Regions from separate parts of the Streptomyces sp. NPDC000941 genome, predicted to be linked through region 2. Evidence: predicted binding sites of a transcription regulator. Region 2 holds the regulator's gene; each other region holds the start of a gene.
What was found. The regulator HrcA, encoded in region 2, represses chaperone genes, less so after heat shock. The targets are predictions, from matches to a motif close to TTNGCACTCNGNNNNNCNGAGTGCNAA.
Positions count from the first base shown of each region.

Region 1: a site for HrcA is predicted at 4,698-4,724, ahead of groL (chaperonin GroEL). Genes of this name have one in related genera too.
Region 3: a site for HrcA is predicted at 2,582-2,608, ahead of ACWDSL_RS26735 (FmdB family zinc ribbon protein). Genes of this name have one in related genera too.

Region 1 covers NZ_JBSFMM010000164.1:14,771-20,640, forward strand. Annotated here, with positions in the region: gene ACWDSL_RS37640 (Cmx/CmrA family chloramphenicol efflux MFS transporter) at 1-330, shown strand, start outside; gene ACWDSL_RS37645 (hypothetical protein) at 391-753, shown strand; gene ACWDSL_RS37650 (MurR/RpiR family transcriptional regulator) at 867-1,796, shown strand; gene murQ (N-acetylmuramic acid 6-phosphate etherase) at 1,905-2,840, shown strand; gene groL (chaperonin GroEL) at 2,946-4,571, opposite strand; gene ACWDSL_RS37665 (cold-shock protein) at 4,911-5,117, opposite strand; gene ACWDSL_RS37670 (MoaD/ThiS family protein) at 5,596-5,870, opposite strand, start outside.
Region 2 covers NZ_JBSFMM010000100.1:22,553-28,422, reverse strand. Annotated here, with positions in the region: gene ACWDSL_RS28895 (DUF3097 domain-containing protein) at 1-48, opposite strand, end outside; gene ACWDSL_RS28890 (MBL fold metallo-hydrolase) at 110-838, opposite strand; gene hrcA (heat-inducible transcriptional repressor HrcA) at 989-2,005, shown strand; gene dnaJ (molecular chaperone DnaJ) at 2,006-3,142, shown strand; gene ACWDSL_RS28875 (nitronate monooxygenase) at 3,348-4,439, shown strand; gene ACWDSL_RS28870 (16S rRNA (uracil(1498)-N(3))-methyltransferase) at 4,436-5,179, shown strand; gene ACWDSL_RS28865 (hypothetical protein) at 5,279-5,755, shown strand.
Region 3 covers NZ_JBSFMM010000089.1:7,387-13,256, reverse strand. Annotated here, with positions in the region: gene mscL (large conductance mechanosensitive channel protein MscL) at 1-329, opposite strand, end outside; gene ACWDSL_RS26745 (RcpC/CpaB family pilus assembly protein) at 387-917, opposite strand; gene ACWDSL_RS26740 (S-methyl-5'-thioadenosine phosphorylase) at 1,262-2,122, opposite strand; gene ACWDSL_RS26735 (FmdB family zinc ribbon protein) at 2,222-2,572, opposite strand; gene ACWDSL_RS26730 (potassium/proton antiporter) at 2,712-4,220, opposite strand; gene ACWDSL_RS26725 (penicillin acylase family protein) at 4,431-5,870, shown strand, end outside.

The DNA.
Region 1 (5,870 bases), on a different contig from region 2:
CTCAACGCCCGGATGTTCAATGTCGCGAACGCCGCCCCGACCCTCGCGGGCGCGACCACGACCTCCGCCTTCAACATCGGCAACACGCTGGGCCCCTGGCTCGGCGGGCTCGTCATCGACCTGGGCTGGGGCTACCCGGCCGTGGCCTGGACGGGCGCGGCGCTCGCGGCAGCCGCCGTCGGGACGACGGCGCTCGCCGCACGGCTGCCTCAGGCGGGGGGCGCGTCGCGGGTGGTCGTCGGTTCGGAGGTCCTGGAAGCGGACCTCCTGGAGGACGAGCCGCACAGCGAAGGCCGTCGCGACGGTGTTGACCGGCCCGCACAGTGGTGATCGACGCTCGAATGTCTAGCGACGCTAGCGAACGGGCGCCAGTTGTGCTCAAAGGTGACAATGGGTCTCATGAAGCTCGAACAGGCACTGCACGCGGCACGGGCATTGGTGCTCGCCGATCTCGCGGCGGGAGAAGTGGCCCAGGCGGACATCGTCTCACTCGTCGAGGACTCCATCGCACACCGCAGGTGGTGGGTCGAGCAGTGGCCGGAGGGCGCCACGTACCTGGCCGGGCTGGTGGCCCAGGACGTACAGGACGCCCTGCTCGAGCGGTACGGCCGCTGGCCGCTGTGCCCGGTGTGCACGGAGGGCGGCGACCCCCACGCGCTGGACGTGGAGCCGGAGTTGGGGCCGGATCCGCACTGGGTGTGCGGCAAGACGGCGGTGGCGGTGGCACGGGTGGGGGCGCTCGGGACCGTATGACGGACGGGCGCTCGGGACCGCATGACGGGCGGGCGGACGGGCGGACGGGCACGGTGGAGCCGACAGGGCGGGGCCTCTTGACGGGCCCCGAGCGCTGAAAATATCTTTCACGCGTGAGTAGCAAGCTGAAGGAAATTTTCACCGTGCCCGAAGCCACTCCGCCCGCACCCGCCGCCCTCGCGGCCAAGGTCCGCACCCTCGCGCCCACCATGACCCGCTCGATGCAGCGCGTCGCCGAGGCCGTGGCGGGGGATCCGGCCGGTTGCGCCGCGCTCACCGTCACCGGGCTCGCCGAGCGCACCGGCACCAGCGAGGCCACCGTCGTCCGCACCTCGCGGCTGCTCGGCTACCCCGGCTACCGCGATCTGCGCCTCGCGCTCGCCGCGCTCGCCGCGCAGCAGGCGGCCGGCCGCGCCCCGGCCGTCACGGCGGACATCGCCGTGGACGACCCCATCGCCGACGTCGTCACCAAGCTCGCCCAGGAAGAGCAGCAGTGCCTGGCCGACACCGCCGCCGGTCTTGACACCAGCCAGCTCGAAGCGGCCGTCGCCGCGCTCGCCACCGCCCGCCGGATCGATGTCTACGGCGTCGGCGCCTCCAGCCTGGTCGGCCAGGACCTGGTCCAGAAGCTGCTGCGCATCGGGCTGATAGCGCATGCCCACGCCGACCCGCACCTCGCGGTCACCAACGCCGTGCAGCTGCACTCCGGCGACGTCGCGCTCGCGATCACCCATTCGGGCCGTACCACCGACGTCATCGAGCCCCTGCGCGTCGCCTTCGAGCACGGAGCCACCACCGTCGCGATCACCGGCCGCCCCGACGGTGAGGTCGCGCAGTACGCGGATTTCGTGCTCACCACGTCCACCGCCCGCGAGAGCGAGCTGCGCCCGGCCGCGATGTCCAGCCGCACCAGTCAACTTCTCGTCGTGGATTGCCTCTTCATAGGTGTGGCGCAGCGTACGTACGAGGCGGCCGCGCCCGCGCTGGCGGCCTCGTACGAAGCGCTCGCCCACCGGCATGACCCCCGGCCCGGCCTTCGCTGACCGAGCGTCGAGCATCGAGCGTCGACCGAGTCGGGACACCCCCGTAACGGCGGGGCCCCATACCGGCGGCCCCGTCACCACCCCCGTACCGGAAAGAGCCGCTTCGTCATGACTTCCGCCGCTGAACAGGAACAGCTGCGCGCCCAGCTGGACACGCTCACCACCGAGGCGTTCCGCCCCGAGCTCGCCGAGATCGACCGGCTGGAGACCATCGAGATCGCCCGCATCATGAACGGCGAGGACGCGGCCGTGCCCGCGGCCGTCGCCAGCCAGCTCCCGCGGATCGCCGCCGCGATCGACGACATCGCCGAGCGCATGGCCCGCGGCGGCCGGCTGATCTACGCGGGCGCGGGCACCGCCGGGCGGCTCGGCGTGCTCGACGCCAGCGAGTGCCCGCCCACCTTCAATACGGACCCGGACCGGGTCGTCGGGCTGATCGCGGGCGGCCCCGCCGCCATGGTGACCTCCATCGAGGGCGCCGAGGACAGCAAGGAGCTGGCCGCGGCCGACCTCGACGCGCTGGGCGTCGGCGCCGACGACACCGTCGTCGGCATCTCCGCCTCCGGCCGCACCCCGTACGCGGTCGGCGCGGTCGAGCACGCGCGCAGGCGTGGGGCGCTCAGCGTCGGGCTGTCGTGCAACGCGGGCTCGGCGCTCGCGGCGGCGGCCGAGCACGGTATCGAGGTCGTGGTCGGTCCTGAGCTGCTGACCGGCTCCACCCGGCTGAAGGCGGGCACGGCCCAGAAGCTCGTGCTCAACATGGTGTCGACCATCACCATGATCCGGCTGGGCAAGACCTACGGAAACCTGATGGTCGATGTGCGCGCCTCGAACGAGAAGCTGCGCGCGCGTTCGCGCCGTATCGTCGCCCTGGCCACCGGCGCCCCCGACCCGCAGATCGAGGCCGCGCTGGCCGCCGGCGACGGGGAGACCAAGCACGCCATCCTGGCCATCCTCGGCAAGGTCGACGCCCCGACCGCCGCCCGGCTGCTGAGCGAGTCGGACGGCCATCTGCGGGCGGCCCTGGAGGCCGCGCAGGCTTAAAAGCCTCATTCAGCAACGCCGTCGGGGCGGCACCCTGGGAGAGGGTGCCGCCCCGACTTACCCGATACTTCGGGCAGAGACAGCCGATCGACGTCAAGTCGTCGATCAGAAGTCCATGTCACCGCCCGGCATACCGCCCGGAGCGCCCGCCGCGGCGGCCTTCTCCGGCTTGTCGGCGATGACGGCCTCGGTGGTCAGGAACAGCGCGGCGATCGACGCGGCGTTCTGCAGCGCGGAGCGCGTGACCTTGGCCGGGTCGATGATGCCCTCGGCGATCAGGTCGACGTACTCGCCGGTCGCGGCGTTCAGACCGTGGCCAGGGGTCAGGTTGCGCACCTTCTCCACCACGACGCCGCCCTCGAGGCCGGCGTTGACCGCGATCTGCTTCAGCGGGGCCTCGAGCGCCAGGCGCACGGCCTGGGCGCCGGTGGCCTCGTCGCCGTCCAGCTCCAGCTTGTCGAAGACCGAGACGGTCTGCAGCAGGGCCACGCCACCACCGGCGACGATGCCCTCCTCGACGGCGGCCTTGGCGTTGCGCACCGCGTCCTCGATGCGGTGCTTGCGCTCCTTGAGCTCGACCTCGGTGGCGGCACCGGCCTTGATGACGGCCACGCCGCCGGCCAGCTTCGCCAGGCGCTCCTGGAGCTTCTCGCGGTCGTAGTCCGAGTCCGAGGACTCGATCTCGGCGCGGATCTGGTTGACGCGGCCCTGCACCTGGTCGGTGTCGCCGGCGCCGTCCACGATGGTGGTCTCGTCCTTGGTGACGGTCACCTTGCGGGCACGGCCCAGCAGGTCGACGCCCGCGTTCTCCAGCTTGAGGCCGACCTCCTCGGAGATGACGGTGCCACCGGTGAGGATGGCGATGTCGCCGAGCATGGCCTTGCGGCGGTCACCGAAGCCCGGGGCCTTGACGGCCACGGACTTGAAGGTGCCACGGATCTTGTTGACGACCAGGGTCGCCAGGGCCTCGCCCTCGATGTCCTCGGCGATGATCAGCAGCGGCTTGCCCGACTGCATGACCTTCTCCAGCAGCGGAAGGAGGTCCTTCACGCTGGTGATCTTCGAGTTGACGATCAGGATGTACGGGTCGTCGAGCGACGCCTCCATACGCTCCATGTCGGTGGCGAAGTACGGGGAGATGTAGCCCTTGTCGAAGCGCATGCCCTCGGTGAGCTCGAGCTCGAGCCCGAAGGTCTGCGACTCCTCGACGGTGATGACGCCTTCCTTGCCGACCTTGTCCATCGCCTCGGCGATGAGCTCGCCGATCTGGGTGTCGGCGGCGGAGATGGAGGCGGTGGAGGCGATCTGCTCCTTGGTCTCCACGTCCTTGGCCTGCTCGAGCAGCTGGGCGGAGACGGCCTCGACGGCCTTCTCGATGCCGCGCTTGAGGGCCATCGGGTTGGCGCCCGCGGCAACGTTCCGCAGGCCCTCCTTGACCAGCGCCTGGGCGAGGACGGTCGCGGTCGTCGTGCCGTCACCGGCGACGTCGTCCGTCTTCTTCGCGACCTCCTTGACCAGCTCGGCGCCGATCTTCTCGTACGGGTCCTCGAGCTCGATCTCCTTGGCGATGGACACACCATCGTTGGTGATCGTGGGGGCGCCCCACTTCTTCTCGAGGACGACGTTGCGGCCCTTGGGGCCGAGGGTGACCTTGACGGCGTCGGCGAGCTGGTTCATCCCGCGCTCGAGGCCGCGCCGAGCCTCCTCGTCGAACGCGATGATCTTGGCCATGTGAAGTGGTCCTCCCAAGACGGGGTGGATTGCTCCGGACCGCGCCTGGCGCCCGCGACGGACGGTCTGTCTGCCGTGCGGTTCCTTGCCCCGCACGGTCCGACGGACCTCACCGACCCGATCCTTCTGTCACTCTCACTCTCAGAGTGCTAACGCCAATGATTAGCACTCGACCCCTTAGAGTGCAAGCGCCCAAAGGGCTACGGGAGAGGACATGCTGGTCACAGGGTTGGGACAAGCTGGTCGCGGTGATCGTCTGCGGTCACGTCAAAGGGCCCGCCACCCCTGGGGGTACGGGCCCTTTAAACAGTCCAGTCAGCTGCCTCGCGTCGGCGCGCTTCAGCCAACAGCCACGCGGACCATGTCCGCCTGCGGCCCCTTCTGACCCTGCGAGATCTCGAACTCGACCCGCTGGCCTTCCTCGAGGGTGCGGTAGCCGTCCATCTGGATCGCGCTGTAGTGGACGAACACGTCCGCACCACCGTCGACCGCGATGAAGCCGTACCCCTTCTCCGCGTTGAACCACTTGACGGTGCCCTGAGCCATTCCTAACTCCCCTATTGCTGGCCCTTGCGCAGGACCGCACTCCGCGGACCCGGGTCAGACCTCACCCCCCGAGTCGAGGGGGGTGTGCGCCGGAACGCGTCGACCGCCGCTGAATGTATCTGTCCAACTGCCCTGTGCAACAGGTCAATCGGACGAGAATTCTGGCGACGGCTGAACGGTAATAAGTGGCAAATTCCCGCGAATTCAGGGCAAGCCGGGTCGGACATAAGGGATTAACCCGGCAATTCGCGCGCACACTTCACGCACAAGTTGACGAGTTCTCATATGCGGTCGACGCGGCGCCGACGCTAGGGGATCCCCTCAACTGTATCGCGGTTCAAGACACGGAATCGCCCCGTCCGTTTCTATCAGGACGGGGCGATTCCGTTTAACTCGGGGTCACGGATTCCGTTTAAGCCGTGGTCGCGGATTCCGTTTAAGCCGTGGTCACGGCGGGGTCACGGCGGGTCCGACCGGCTCAGCAGCCGCCCGCGACCGCCGGAATGATCGAGACACCGGCGCCGTCCGGGGTCGCCGTCTCCAGGCCCTCCGCGAAGCGCACATCGTCGTCGTTGACGTAGACATTCACGAAACGGCGCAGCTTGCCGGTGTCGTCCAGAACGCGGGCCGCGATGCCCTGGTGGTTGCGGTCCAGGTCCGTCAGGACCTCGGCAAGGGTCGTCCCCTCGGCGCTGACCTCGGCCTGCCCGCCGGTGTAGGTGCGGAGGATGGTCGGGATCCGGACATTGACGC
Region 2 (5,870 bases):
CGCCTGGCGCTTCCAGGGTGGGGTCAGGTCCGGGTCGTACTGTCGCATCCGCATGACCCTAGCGCCGCGGCGGCGGCCTCAGGAGGACACGCCGAAACGAGCCGTGAGTTCAGCGGCCGAAACGAGCCGCGAGTTCATCGCGCTGTGCCCGGACGAAACGGGCGTCCACGGCGGCGCCGTGCCCCGGGACGTACACCGCGTCCTCACCGCCGAGGGCGAGCAGCCGGTCCAGGGCGGCGGGCCACTGGCCGGGGACCGCGTCGGCGCCCGCCTGGGGCAGCCCCGACTCCTCGACCAGATCGCCGCAGAAGACCACCTCGGGCTCGCCCGGGGCCCGGCCGGGGACGAGGACGGCCAGGTCGTGGGCGGTGTGGCCGGGGCCCACGTTCGCCAGCAGGACGGGCCGGTCGCCCAGGTCCAGGGTGAGCTCGCCGCACACCAGGTGGTGCGGGCGTACGAGATGGTCGGCGGCCCCGGCGGCGGCGCCGGGGTCCACGCCGTGCCGCACCGCGTCGTCGCGCAGCGCGTCCCGTTCGCGGCGCAGCAGCTCGTCGAGCCCGGCCGCCCCGTACACCTCGCAGCCCGCGAAGGCGGCGGTGCCGAAGACGTGGTCGAAGTGGGGATGGGTGAGGGCGATATGGGTGGGCCGGCGGCCGAAGAGCCGGGTGACCTCGCGCCGAACCCACGCGCCCTCGGCCAGGTCGGCGCCGGTGTCGACGACCAGGACGCCGGTTCGGCCGGCGATCGCGCCGACGGTCGCGTCCCAGCCGGGCAGCCGGCACCGGACGACGGACGGCGCGAGATCTTCCCAGCGCGCCTCTTCCCAACGGGTGTCCATACGGAGACGCTAGCTCCAGTGGTGGCAAAGCGGCGGCTCTTGCCCCGGCCACGGCACCCCGCCGTACACTGGCTGAGGGGTTCTGGCACTCGTGACCATTGAGTGCCAGGGGGAATACCTGATGAGACGGCTGGACTGGAGGTGCGCGCGGTGCTCAGCGAACGCAGACTCGAGGTACTGCGTGCGATCGTCCAGGACTATGTGGGCACGGAGGAGCCGGTCGGCTCCAAGGCGCTCACCGAGCGGCACCGGCTGGGCGTCTCCCCGGCCACGGTGCGCAACGACATGGCGGCTCTGGAGGACGAGGGCTATATCGCCCAGCCGCACACCAGCGCCGGGCGCATTCCCACGGACAAGGGCTACCGGCTGTTCGTCGACAGGCTGGCCGGGGTGAAGCCCCTGTCCACGCCGGAGCGGCGGGCCATCCAGAGCTTCCTGGACAGCGCCGTGGACCTGGACGACGTGGTGGGCCGTACGGTCCGGCTGCTCGCGCAGCTGACCCGGCAGGTGGCGGTGGTGCAGTACCCCTCGCTGACCCGCTCGACGGTCCGCCATGTGGAGCTGCTGGCGATGAGCCCGGCGCGGGTGATGCTGGTGCTGATCACCGACACCGGGCGGGTCGAGCAGCGCATGGTGGACTGTCCGGCGCCCGTGAGCGAGGAGTCGCTCGCGGACCTGCGGGCCAGGCTGAACAGCCGGGTCGTGGGCCGGCGGTTCGCGGATGTGCCGCAGCTGGTGCAGGATCTGCCCGAGTCCTTCGAGCAGGAGGACCGGGGTGCCGTCTCGACGGTCCTGGCCACCCTGCTGGAGACGCTGGTCGAAGAGACCGAGGAGCGGCTGATGATCGGCGGCACCGCCAATCTCACCCGCTTCGCGCATGATTTCCCCCTGACGATCCGGCCCGTGCTCGAAGCGCTTGAGGAGCAGGTCGTGCTGCTCAAGTTGCTGGGCGAGGCGAAGGACTCGGGCATGACCGTACGGATCGGTCATGAGAATGCTCACGAGGGCCTGAATTCCACTTCGGTCGTGGCAGTCGGCTACGGTTCGGGCGACGAGGCGGTCGCCAAACTCGGCGTGGTCGGACCGACCCGCATGGACTACCCCGGAACGATGGGAGCGGTACGCGCAGTGGCACGTTACGTCGGACAGATCCTGGCGGAGTCGTAAGTGGCGACGGACTACTACGCAGTCCTGGGCGTGCGGCGTGATGCCTCACAGGACGAGATCAAGAAGGCATTTCGCCGGCTCGCCCGTGAGCTGCATCCGGATGTGAATCCGGATCCCAAGACCCAAGAGCGGTTCAAGGAGATCAACGCCGCCTACGAGGTCTTGTCCGATCCTCAGAAGAAGCAGGTCTACGACCTGGGCGGAGACCCGTTGTCCGCCGCGGGCGGCGGGGGCGGCGCGGGCGGCTTCGGCGCCGGCTTCGGCAACTTCTCCGACATCATGGACGCCTTCTTCGGCACCGCGTCCCAGCGCGGCCCGCGGTCCAGGACCCGGCGCGGCCAGGACGCCATGATCCGCCTCGATATCGAGCTGACCGAGGCGGCCTTCGGGACCACCAAGGACATCCAGGTCGACACCGCGGTCGTCTGTACGACGTGCAGCGGCGAGGGCGCGGCGCCCGGCACCACGGCGCAGACCTGTGACATGTGCCGCGGCCGGGGCGAGGTGTCCCAGGTGACGCGGTCCTTCCTCGGCCAGGTCATGACCTCCCGGCCGTGCCCGCAGTGCCAGGGCTTCGGCACCGTGGTGCCGACCCCGTGCCCGGAGTGCGCGGGCGACGGGCGGATCCGCTCGCGCCGGACGCTGACCGTCAAGATCCCGGCCGGTGTGGACAACGGCACCCGGATCCAGCTCGCCGGCGAGGGCGAGGTCGGCCCGGGCGGTGGCCCGGCGGGCGATCTGTACGTGGAGATCCACGAACTGCCGCACGCGGTCTTCCAGCGCCGGGGCGACGATCTGCACTGCACGGTGACCATCCCGATGACGGCGGCGTCCCTGGGCACCAAGGTGCCCCTGGACACGCTCGACGGCCGGGAGGACGTCGACATCCGGCCCGGCACCCAGTCCGGCCAGTCGATCCCGCTCCACCAGCGCGGCGTCACGCACCTGCGCGGCGGCGGCCGGGGCGACCTGATCGTCCACGTCGAGGTGCAGACCCCGTCCAAGCTCGACCCGGAGCAGGAGGAGCTGCTGCGGCGGCTGGCCAAGCTGCGGGGCGAGGAGCGGCCGGTGGGCGAATTCAAGCCAGGGCAGCAGGGGTTGTTCTCGCGACTGAAGGATGCGTTCAACGGACGGTAGGCGCCCGGCCGGGGGTCCGGCCCGCGGCGGAGCCGCTGTTGTCCGCAGCGGCCCCGGGGGATGGAGTAAGCCAGGGCAGCAGGGGTTGTTCTCGCGCTTGAAGGATGCGTTCAACGGACGGTAGGCGCCTCAGCGGGCCTGAGGCGGCCCTGAGCGGCACCGAGCCGAGTACGGATTCACGCGGAGGACATGACACGATGTCGCCATGTCCTCCGCGTTGACCGATCTCTTTCGGTACCCGATCGTGCAGGCCCCGATGGCGGGTGGGGCCTCCTGCCCGCAGTTGGCCGCCACCGTCTCCGAGGCCGGTGGCCTCGGGTTCCTCGCCGCCGGCTACAAGACGCCGGAGGCGATGTACGAGGAGATCAAGCAACTGCGGGGGCAGACCGCCCGGCCCTTCGGCGTGAACCTGTTCATGCCGCACGCGCTCACCGCCGACCCCGCCGCCGTGGAGGTCTACCGGGAGCAGCTGGCCGGCGAGGCGGCCTGGTACGACACCCCGCTGGGCGACCCCGACGCGGGCTCCGACGACGCGTACGACGCCAAGCTGGCGATACTCCTCGACGACCCGGTCCCGGTCGTCTCGTTCACCTTCGGCTGCCCCGCCCGCGCCGTCCTCGACGCCTTCGCGAAGGTCGGGACGCGGACGGTGGTGACCGTGACCTCGCCCGCCGAGGCGCAGGCCGCCCAGTGGGCGGGCGCAGACGCCGTATGCGTGCAGGGTGTCGAGGCGGGCGGCCACCAGGGCACCCACCGCGACGACCCGCGCGCCGACGGGACGGGCGCCGGGCTCGGCCTGCTGTCGCTGCTCGCGCTGGTCCGGGAGATCGTGCAGATTCCGGTCATCGCGGCGGGCGGGCTGATGCGCGGCTCGCAGATCGCCGGGGTGCTGGCGGCGGGCGCGGTCGCGGCCCAGCTCGGGACCGCGTTCCTGGTCTGCCCCGAGTCGGGGGCCAACGCCCTGCACAAGCGGGCCATGACCGACCCGGTCTTCGGCCGTACGGAGCTGACCCGCGCCTTCTCCGGGCGCCCCGCGCGCGGGCTGGTCAACCGCTTCATGCGCGAGCACGGCCGGTACGCCCCGGCCGCCTACCCCCAGGTGCACCACCTCACCTCGGGGCTGCGGAAGGCGGCGGCGAAGGCCGGCGATCCGCAGGGCATGGCGCTGTGGGCGGGGCAGGGGCACCGGCTGGCCCGGGAGCTGCCCGCCGCGCGGCTGGTGGAGGTGCTGGCGGCCGAACTGGACGCGGCACGTGAGGGTTTGGGCATCGTGTGGGACAGAGGGGCGGTGTCGTGACCGCCCCTGTCTTCCTGGCCGACTCCCTCGCGGGGGCGGCCGTAGGGGCGCGGCTGGCGCTCGAGGGGCCGGAGGGGCGGCATGCCGTGTCCGTGCGTCGGCTGCGCGTGGGCGAGCCGGTGGTGCTGACCGACGGGGCCGGTACGGGCGCCTTCGGCGCCGTTGCGGCCGTCGAGGGCAAGGACCGGATGCTGGTCGAGGTGGCAGAGGTGCGCCATGAGGCGCCGCCGAGCCCGCGGATCACCGTCGTCCAGGCACTGCCGAAGGGGGACCGCGGCGAACTGGCCGTGGAGACCATGACGGAGACCGGCGTGGACGCCATCGTGCCCTGGGCGGCGGCGCGTTGTGTCACCCAGTGGAAGGGCGAACGCGGCCTGAAGGCGCTGGGCAAGTGGCGTGCGACCGCCCGGGAGGCGGGCAAGCAGTCGCGGCGGCTCCTCTTTCCCGAGGTGATGGACGCGATGACGACCCGCCAGGTTGCTCGGCTTCTGGCCGAATCCGACTTCGCGGCCGTGCTGCACGAGGAGGGCGCCGAGCCGCTTGCGACCGCGCCGCTGCCCGCCGAGGGCGGCGTCGTGCTGGTGGTCGGCCCTGAAGGGGGCGTATCTCCCGAGGAGTTGGCGGCCTTTGCCGAGGCGGGGGCGCGTCCGTACCGCCTGGGCCCGACCGTGCTGCGCACCTCCACGGCCGGAACGGCGGCGGCCGCACTGCTGTTGGGCCGTACGGGCCGCTGGGGCTGACGCACGCCGGCCCGGATGGCCGCCGCCCGGCGGATCATGTGGCCGAGGTTGCTCTTCCGGTTCCCCCCGCTCCGGTGGGAACCTTTTCTTATGGGGGCAATGAGGCATCAAAGGAACGCGCTCTTCGCGGTGGTGGCGGCGGCTCTGACGATCGTCGCCGTGGCGGCGTGCGAGCCCAGGGACAACACCGGGCTCAACGCCATCGGGGTGGCGGTCACCACGGACCGGGTCAGCACGCGCGCGCTCGAAAAGGGCGGTATCGACGTGCGGTGGATGACGTGCAACGCGGATGTGAAGGGCAAGCACACGTCCGGCCCGTCGCAGGACGCGAAGGCGTCCGTCCGCTGCCGGGGCAAGACCGATGACGACCGCACCATCAAGGTCAGCGGCACCGTCACCTACGAGCGCAAGAACGTCTGCGTTCGGGGCGATCTGACCGCCAAGGTGGACGGGCACCAGGTCTTCCAGGCCAATGTGATCGGCGACTGCAACGCGCGGAAGACGACGCATCCCCGGCCGTCCGGGCACACCACCCACCCGTGGGACCGGAAGACCACGGCGGGCAGCAACAAGTAGGCGGAACGAGTAGGCGAGACAAGCAGACGGGCCGAGCAGGCGGCACAGGCAGGCGCCAAGGGCGGCAAGGGCGCCATGCGGTTCCGGCGCGCGCCCTCCGGGCGTCCCGGTAGCA
Region 3 (5,870 bases), on a different contig from region 2:
ATCGGCAGCACCATCAGGAAGTACACCACCGCCGCTGTGATCAGGAAGGTGAGCACGGCGCTCAGCACGGTCCCCCAGAGGATGGGGATGCCCTTGGTGACCTCGCCCGCGGCGTTCGTCTCGCAGGGGGCCTCCAGGCAGGAGCGGTACTTCTCCAGGTCCTTGGTGCCGAAGGCGCCGACGACCGGATTGATCAGGCCCTTCACTATGGAGTTCACGACACTCGTGAACGCGGCTCCGACCACGACCGCGACAGCCAGATCGATGACGTTGCCACGCATCAGGAAGGCCTTGAAGCCCTCCACGACGCTCTTCTTTTCCTCGCTCAACCCTTTGCCTCTCTCTTGCCGCACCAATTCTGGAGCGGACGGCTCCGCAACCTACGGTCAAGAGCGGCACAGCGCCACCGCCAACCTCGATGTGGCCGCCGCACCGGCCAGGGCCGCCGCGGTAGGCCGCGGCACCGCGAGCACCACCAGCGCCCCGCCACCCGCCGCCCCGCCACCCGCCGCCCCGCCACCCGTCGCTCCGAGATCTCCGGTCTCGACGTCCGCCGCCGCCACACGCCCCGGCCGCGGCACATCGGTCACCCGCGCGCCACGAGCGACCACCTGCGCGGCGGCCGGGCCGCGGGTCTGATCGGATCCCGGGGCGGCCAGCACATCCACTCGGTCGCCGGGGCGCAACAGCCGCACGGACGCCGCGTCGGCGATCCGCACCGGCGTGGACACCACGGCCGGAGGCGGCTTGTGTCGGCCGTCGTCCGGTGGCGAGGACGCCGCCGGACGTGGGTCGGAGCCGCCGGAGGGCGCGGCGGCAGCCAGCGCGGCCGCGCTCAACGCCAGACCCGCCGCCATCGAGCGCCGCCGCCGCCGTAACGCGCGCCGCAGCCGATCTCCGCCTCGGCTCACCCGCACCGGTCCGAACCGTGGCACCGCGCACGTCGGGGGAGTGCGACGGGACCGCTCGGCCCAGGACGGAGCCGAGCGGGGCCGGGACGCGGGCGAAGACGCCGAAGACGCCGAAGGCGAGGAGAGGGATGGAACAGGCGGAAGGGATGGAGGCGATAGAGGGGACGAGGAGGGTGAAAGGGATGGAGAGCGAAGGAACGGGTCGGACACGGCAATCACCGCCTGTCGTGAGAGGTCAGGAGCTTCTTGCCCCTTCACGATGCCCGCCCTCGCCGGATCCCGCTGGACCCTGTGCACAACCCCCAGGCTGTGGATAACTCCGTCACCCGTGCGAGTAAGCCCGCCGTCCGCTACGGCAGTTCGATCCCCAGGTCCCAGCCGTCGTGCCCATGCGTGCACAGACAGTCCCGCGCCTCGGTGGCCGGCAGTGCGCCCACAGCGTCGAACAGCACGTCGCGCAGCCGCTCCAGGTTCTCCCCGAACACCCGCAGCACTTCCCCGTGCGAGACCCCCTCGCCCGTCTCCGCCCCTGCGTCCAGGTCTGTGACCAGCGTCAACGACGTGTAGCAGAGCTCCAGTTCACGGGCCAGTACCGCTTCCGGATGCCCTGTCATGCCGACCACCGACCACCCCTGCGCCGCATGCCACCGCGACTCGGCCCGGGTGGAGAAGCGCGGCCCCTCGATCACGCACAGCGTGCCGTCGTCCACCGGCTCCCAGTCGCGCCCACGTGCCGCCGCCACCGCGATCTGCCGCCCTGTCGGGCAGTACGGATCGGCGAAGGTGGTGTGCACCACGTTCGGCACCCGCCCGTCCGGCAGCGCCTCGCCGTCGAAATAGGTCTGGACGCGGCCCTTCGTGCGGTCCACCAGTTGGTCCGGCACCAGCAGCGTGCCCGGCCCGTACTCCGGCCGCAGCCCGCCCACCGCGCACGGGCCGAAGATCTGCCGCACGCCGACCGAGCGCAGCGCCCACAGGTTGGCGCGGTAGTTGATCCGGTGCGGGGGCAGGTGGTGCTTACGGCCGTGGCGCGGGAGGAAGGCGACCTTCCGCCCGGCGATCTCGCCGAGGAAGAGCGAATCGCTCGGTGCGCCATAGGGGGTGTCGACAGTGATCTCGGTCACGTTGTCGAGGAAGGAGTAGAACCCCGACCCGCCGATGACCCCTATCTCCGCCATCTCCGCATACGTGCTGCTGGTGGTCTCCGCCATGCGATCACCCTAGCCAGCGCCGTCCGCGCATACGACATCCCGCCGTTCTCCCCCAAGGGAGAGCGGCGGGATGTCGTATGCGATTGAGGCGGTCGCGCGTCAGGCGGCCGACGAGGTGCTGCTCGACGTGGACGACGACGAGCCCGAGCCGGACGAAGAGCTCGACGACGACGAAGACGTGTCCGAGGAGGAGGACGAAGACGAGGACGAAGAGTCCTCGCTCTTCGCGGCCGCCGACTTGGACGAGCCGCCGCTCGTGCTGCTGGACGAGGAGCCGCGGCTGTCGTTCCGGTAGAAGCCCGAGCCCTTGAAAACGATGCCGACCGCCGAGAACACCTTCTTCAGGCGTCCCTTGCAGTTGGGGCACTCGGTGAGCGCGTCGTCGGTGAACTTCTGCACCGCCTCGAGGCCCTGGCCACACTCGGTGCACTGGTACTGATAGGTCGGCACTTACTCCTCCTGGCACTCTCACTCAATGAGTGCTAACGACGCTCCATAGTGCAGTATTCCTGCCCGCCAGTCCACTGCGGCGGGCCATACGGTGACCCAGGCCACGTGGCCCGGGCCGGCAACCGCGCGGCCCGCCCCGTCACTCGCCTCTCGTGCCCAGCCAGCCCGCCAGCTTGCCGCCCCGGCCCACCGCCCGCAGCCGCTCCTCGGCCGCGTCCCGCACCGGGTCCGTGGCCACGACCAGCAGCTCGTCGCCGCGCCGCAGCACGGTCGAGGGCTGCGGCACAAAGCTCTTCCCGTCCCGTACGACCAGGGTGACCGCGGCCCCCGTCGGCAGCCGCAGCTCGCCGATCTCCACGCCGTGCATCTTGGAGTCCTTGGGGATCGACAGCGACAGCAGATGCCCGCGCAGCCGCTCCAGCGGCGCCGACTCGATGCCGAGGTCCGCCGCGGCCTCCTCCTCGCCCAGGCGCAGCCGGCGCGCGACCCAGGGCAGCGTCGGGCCCTGGACCAGGGTGTAGACGATCACCAGCACGAAGACGATGTTGAAGACGCGGCGGCTGTCGGGCACGTTCGAGACCATCGGGATGGTGGCGAGCACGATCGGCACCGCGCCGCGCAGCCCCGCCCACGACAGCAGTGCCTGCTCCCGCCACGGAATCCGGAAGGGCGCCGAGCTGACCAGCACCGAGAGCGGCCGGGCCACCATGGTGAGCGCCATTCCGACGCCGATGGCCGGCCAGACGTCGTCGCCCAGCTCGTGCGGGGTCACCAGCAGGCCGAGCAGCACGAACATCCCGATCTGCGCGATCCAGCCAAGCCCCTCGGCGAAGCCGCGCGTCGCCGGCCAGTGCGGCAGCTTCGCGTTCCCCAAGATCAACGAGGCCAGGTAGACGGCGAGGAAGCCGGAGCCGTGGGCCAGTGCCCCGCCCGCGTACGCGATCACGGCGATCGCCATCACCGCGATCGGGTACAGACCTGAGGCGGGCAGCGCCACATGCCGCAGGCCGTACGCCCCCAGCCAGCCGATCGCCAGCCCCACCACGGCGCCGATGGTCAGCTCCAGGGCGATCTCGCCGAGCATCACGTACCACGGGCTTATCGCGCCCTGGGCGGAGAAGGCGACCACCAGGATCACCACCGGGGCGTCGTTGAAGCCGGACTCCGCCTCCAGGGTGCCCGTGAGCCTCCTGGGCAGCGGCACCTTGCGCAGCACCGAGAAGACTGCCGCCGCGTCGGTGGACGACACCACCGCGCCGATGATCAGCGCCTGCCGCCAGTCGAGGCCGACCAGATAGTGCGCGGCCGCCGCCGTGACCCCGACGCTCACCGCGATCCCCACGGTGGACAGCACCGCGGCGAGGGGGAGGGCGGGTTTGATTTCCCGCCACTTAGTGCCGAGGCCGCCCTCGGCCAGGATGACCACGAGCGCGGCATAGCCGAGGACCTGCGTGAGCTCGGCGTCTTCGAAGACGACGCCGATCCCGTCCTGCCCGATCGCGACGCCGAGGCCGAGGTAGATGAGCAGGGTCGGCAGCCCGCTGCGCGTCGAGACCCTGACGGCCGCCACCGCTACGAGCAGGACGAGAGAGCAGATCAGCAGGAGTTCGTTGAGGTGGTGGACAGTCAGCGGCCGAACCTTTCTCACGGGAGCGGCCGGAAGGCTCCCCGACCGACCGGAACTTCATTGCCTTACCTAACATTTTACGGGTTCTTGACGCGAGTGGCTCACATGGGTTTTTCGCGGGTGGTGGCCGGTGGGCGGCCCGAGTCATGACTCCGCGTAGGGGCAGCGACAGCGCTGCGCCTATGGTTGCTCCAGCACTCCAGGATCACCCTGCCCCTCCGAAGGACAGCGATGCCCGCCAACAAAAACGGCCCTTCTGGCAAGAAGAAGGGCCGACGTGCCCGCCTGATCGTGATCGCAGTCGTGCTGCTGCTCGTGGGGGGCGTCGGATACGGCACGTACTGGAGCATCAGTACGGTGCGTGCCTCCTTCCCGGAGACTACGGGATCGCTGCAGCTCAAGGGGCTGTCCGGGCCCGTACAGGTCAAGCGCGACGGTTACGGGATACCGCAGATCTACGCCGACACCCCTGAGGATCTTTTCCGCGCCCAGGGGTTCGTCCAGGCCCAGGACCGCTTCTGGGAGATGGACGTACGCCGCCACATGACGGCCGGTAGGCTCTCCGAGATGTTCGGCTCCGGACAGGTGGAGACCGACGCGTTCCTGCGCACCCTGGGCTGGCACCGGGTCGCGAAGCAGGAGTACGACACCAAGCTGTCGCCGACCACCAAGAAGTATCTGCGGGCCTATTCCGACGGGGTCAACGCCTATCTCGCGGACCACCAGGGCAAGGAGCTGTCCGTCGAGTACGCGGCTCTGGAGTTCGAGAACGACTACAAGCCCGAGAAGTGGACCCCGGTCGACTCGGTGGCCTGGCTCAAGGCCATGGCGTGGGATCTGCGCGGCAATATGCAGGACGAGGTCGACCGCGCGCTGGCCTCCAACCGGTTGAAGCCCGAGGAGATCGAAGAGCTGTACCCGGCCTATCCGTACAGCCGCAACAAGCCGATCGTGGGTGAGGGCGCGGTGGACGAGACCACCGGCGACTTCGACCCCAAGGCGACCTCGACGGGCACCTCCGCCGACTCCACCGCGAACGGGGTCGCGGACGCCACCCAGGGCTTCCAGACCCAGCTCACCTCGCTCTCCAAGACCCTCGACGACGTACCGGCGCTGCTCGGCCCGAACGGCACCGGCATCGGCTCCAACTCCTGGGTGATCGCGGGCCGGTACACGACCACCGGCAAGCCGCTGCTCGCCAACGACCCGCATCTGGCCCCGCAGCTGCCGTCCGTCTGGTACCAGATGGGCCTGCACTGCAACCAGGTCAGCGCCGCGTGCCCGTACGACGTGGCGGGCTTCACGTTCTCCGGTATGCCGGGGGTCGTCATAGGCCACAACCAGGACATCGCCTGGGGCATGACCAACCTGGGCGCCGACGTGACCGACCTCTACCTGGAGAAGGTCACCAACCAGGGCTACCTCTACGACGGCAAGCAGACGCCGTTCAAGACCCGCGAGGAGACCATCAAGGTCGCCGGCGGCAAGTCCCGGACGATCACTGTCCGCTCGACCCGGCACGGCCCGATCGTCTCCGACCGCGACGACGAGCTCGGGGACGTCGGCAAGAGCGCACCGGTCGGCAGCGACGTCGGCGATGTGGCACCCGACCGCGGTGACGGCTACGCGGTCTCGCTGCGCTGGACCGCGCTGGACCCGTCCAACACCATG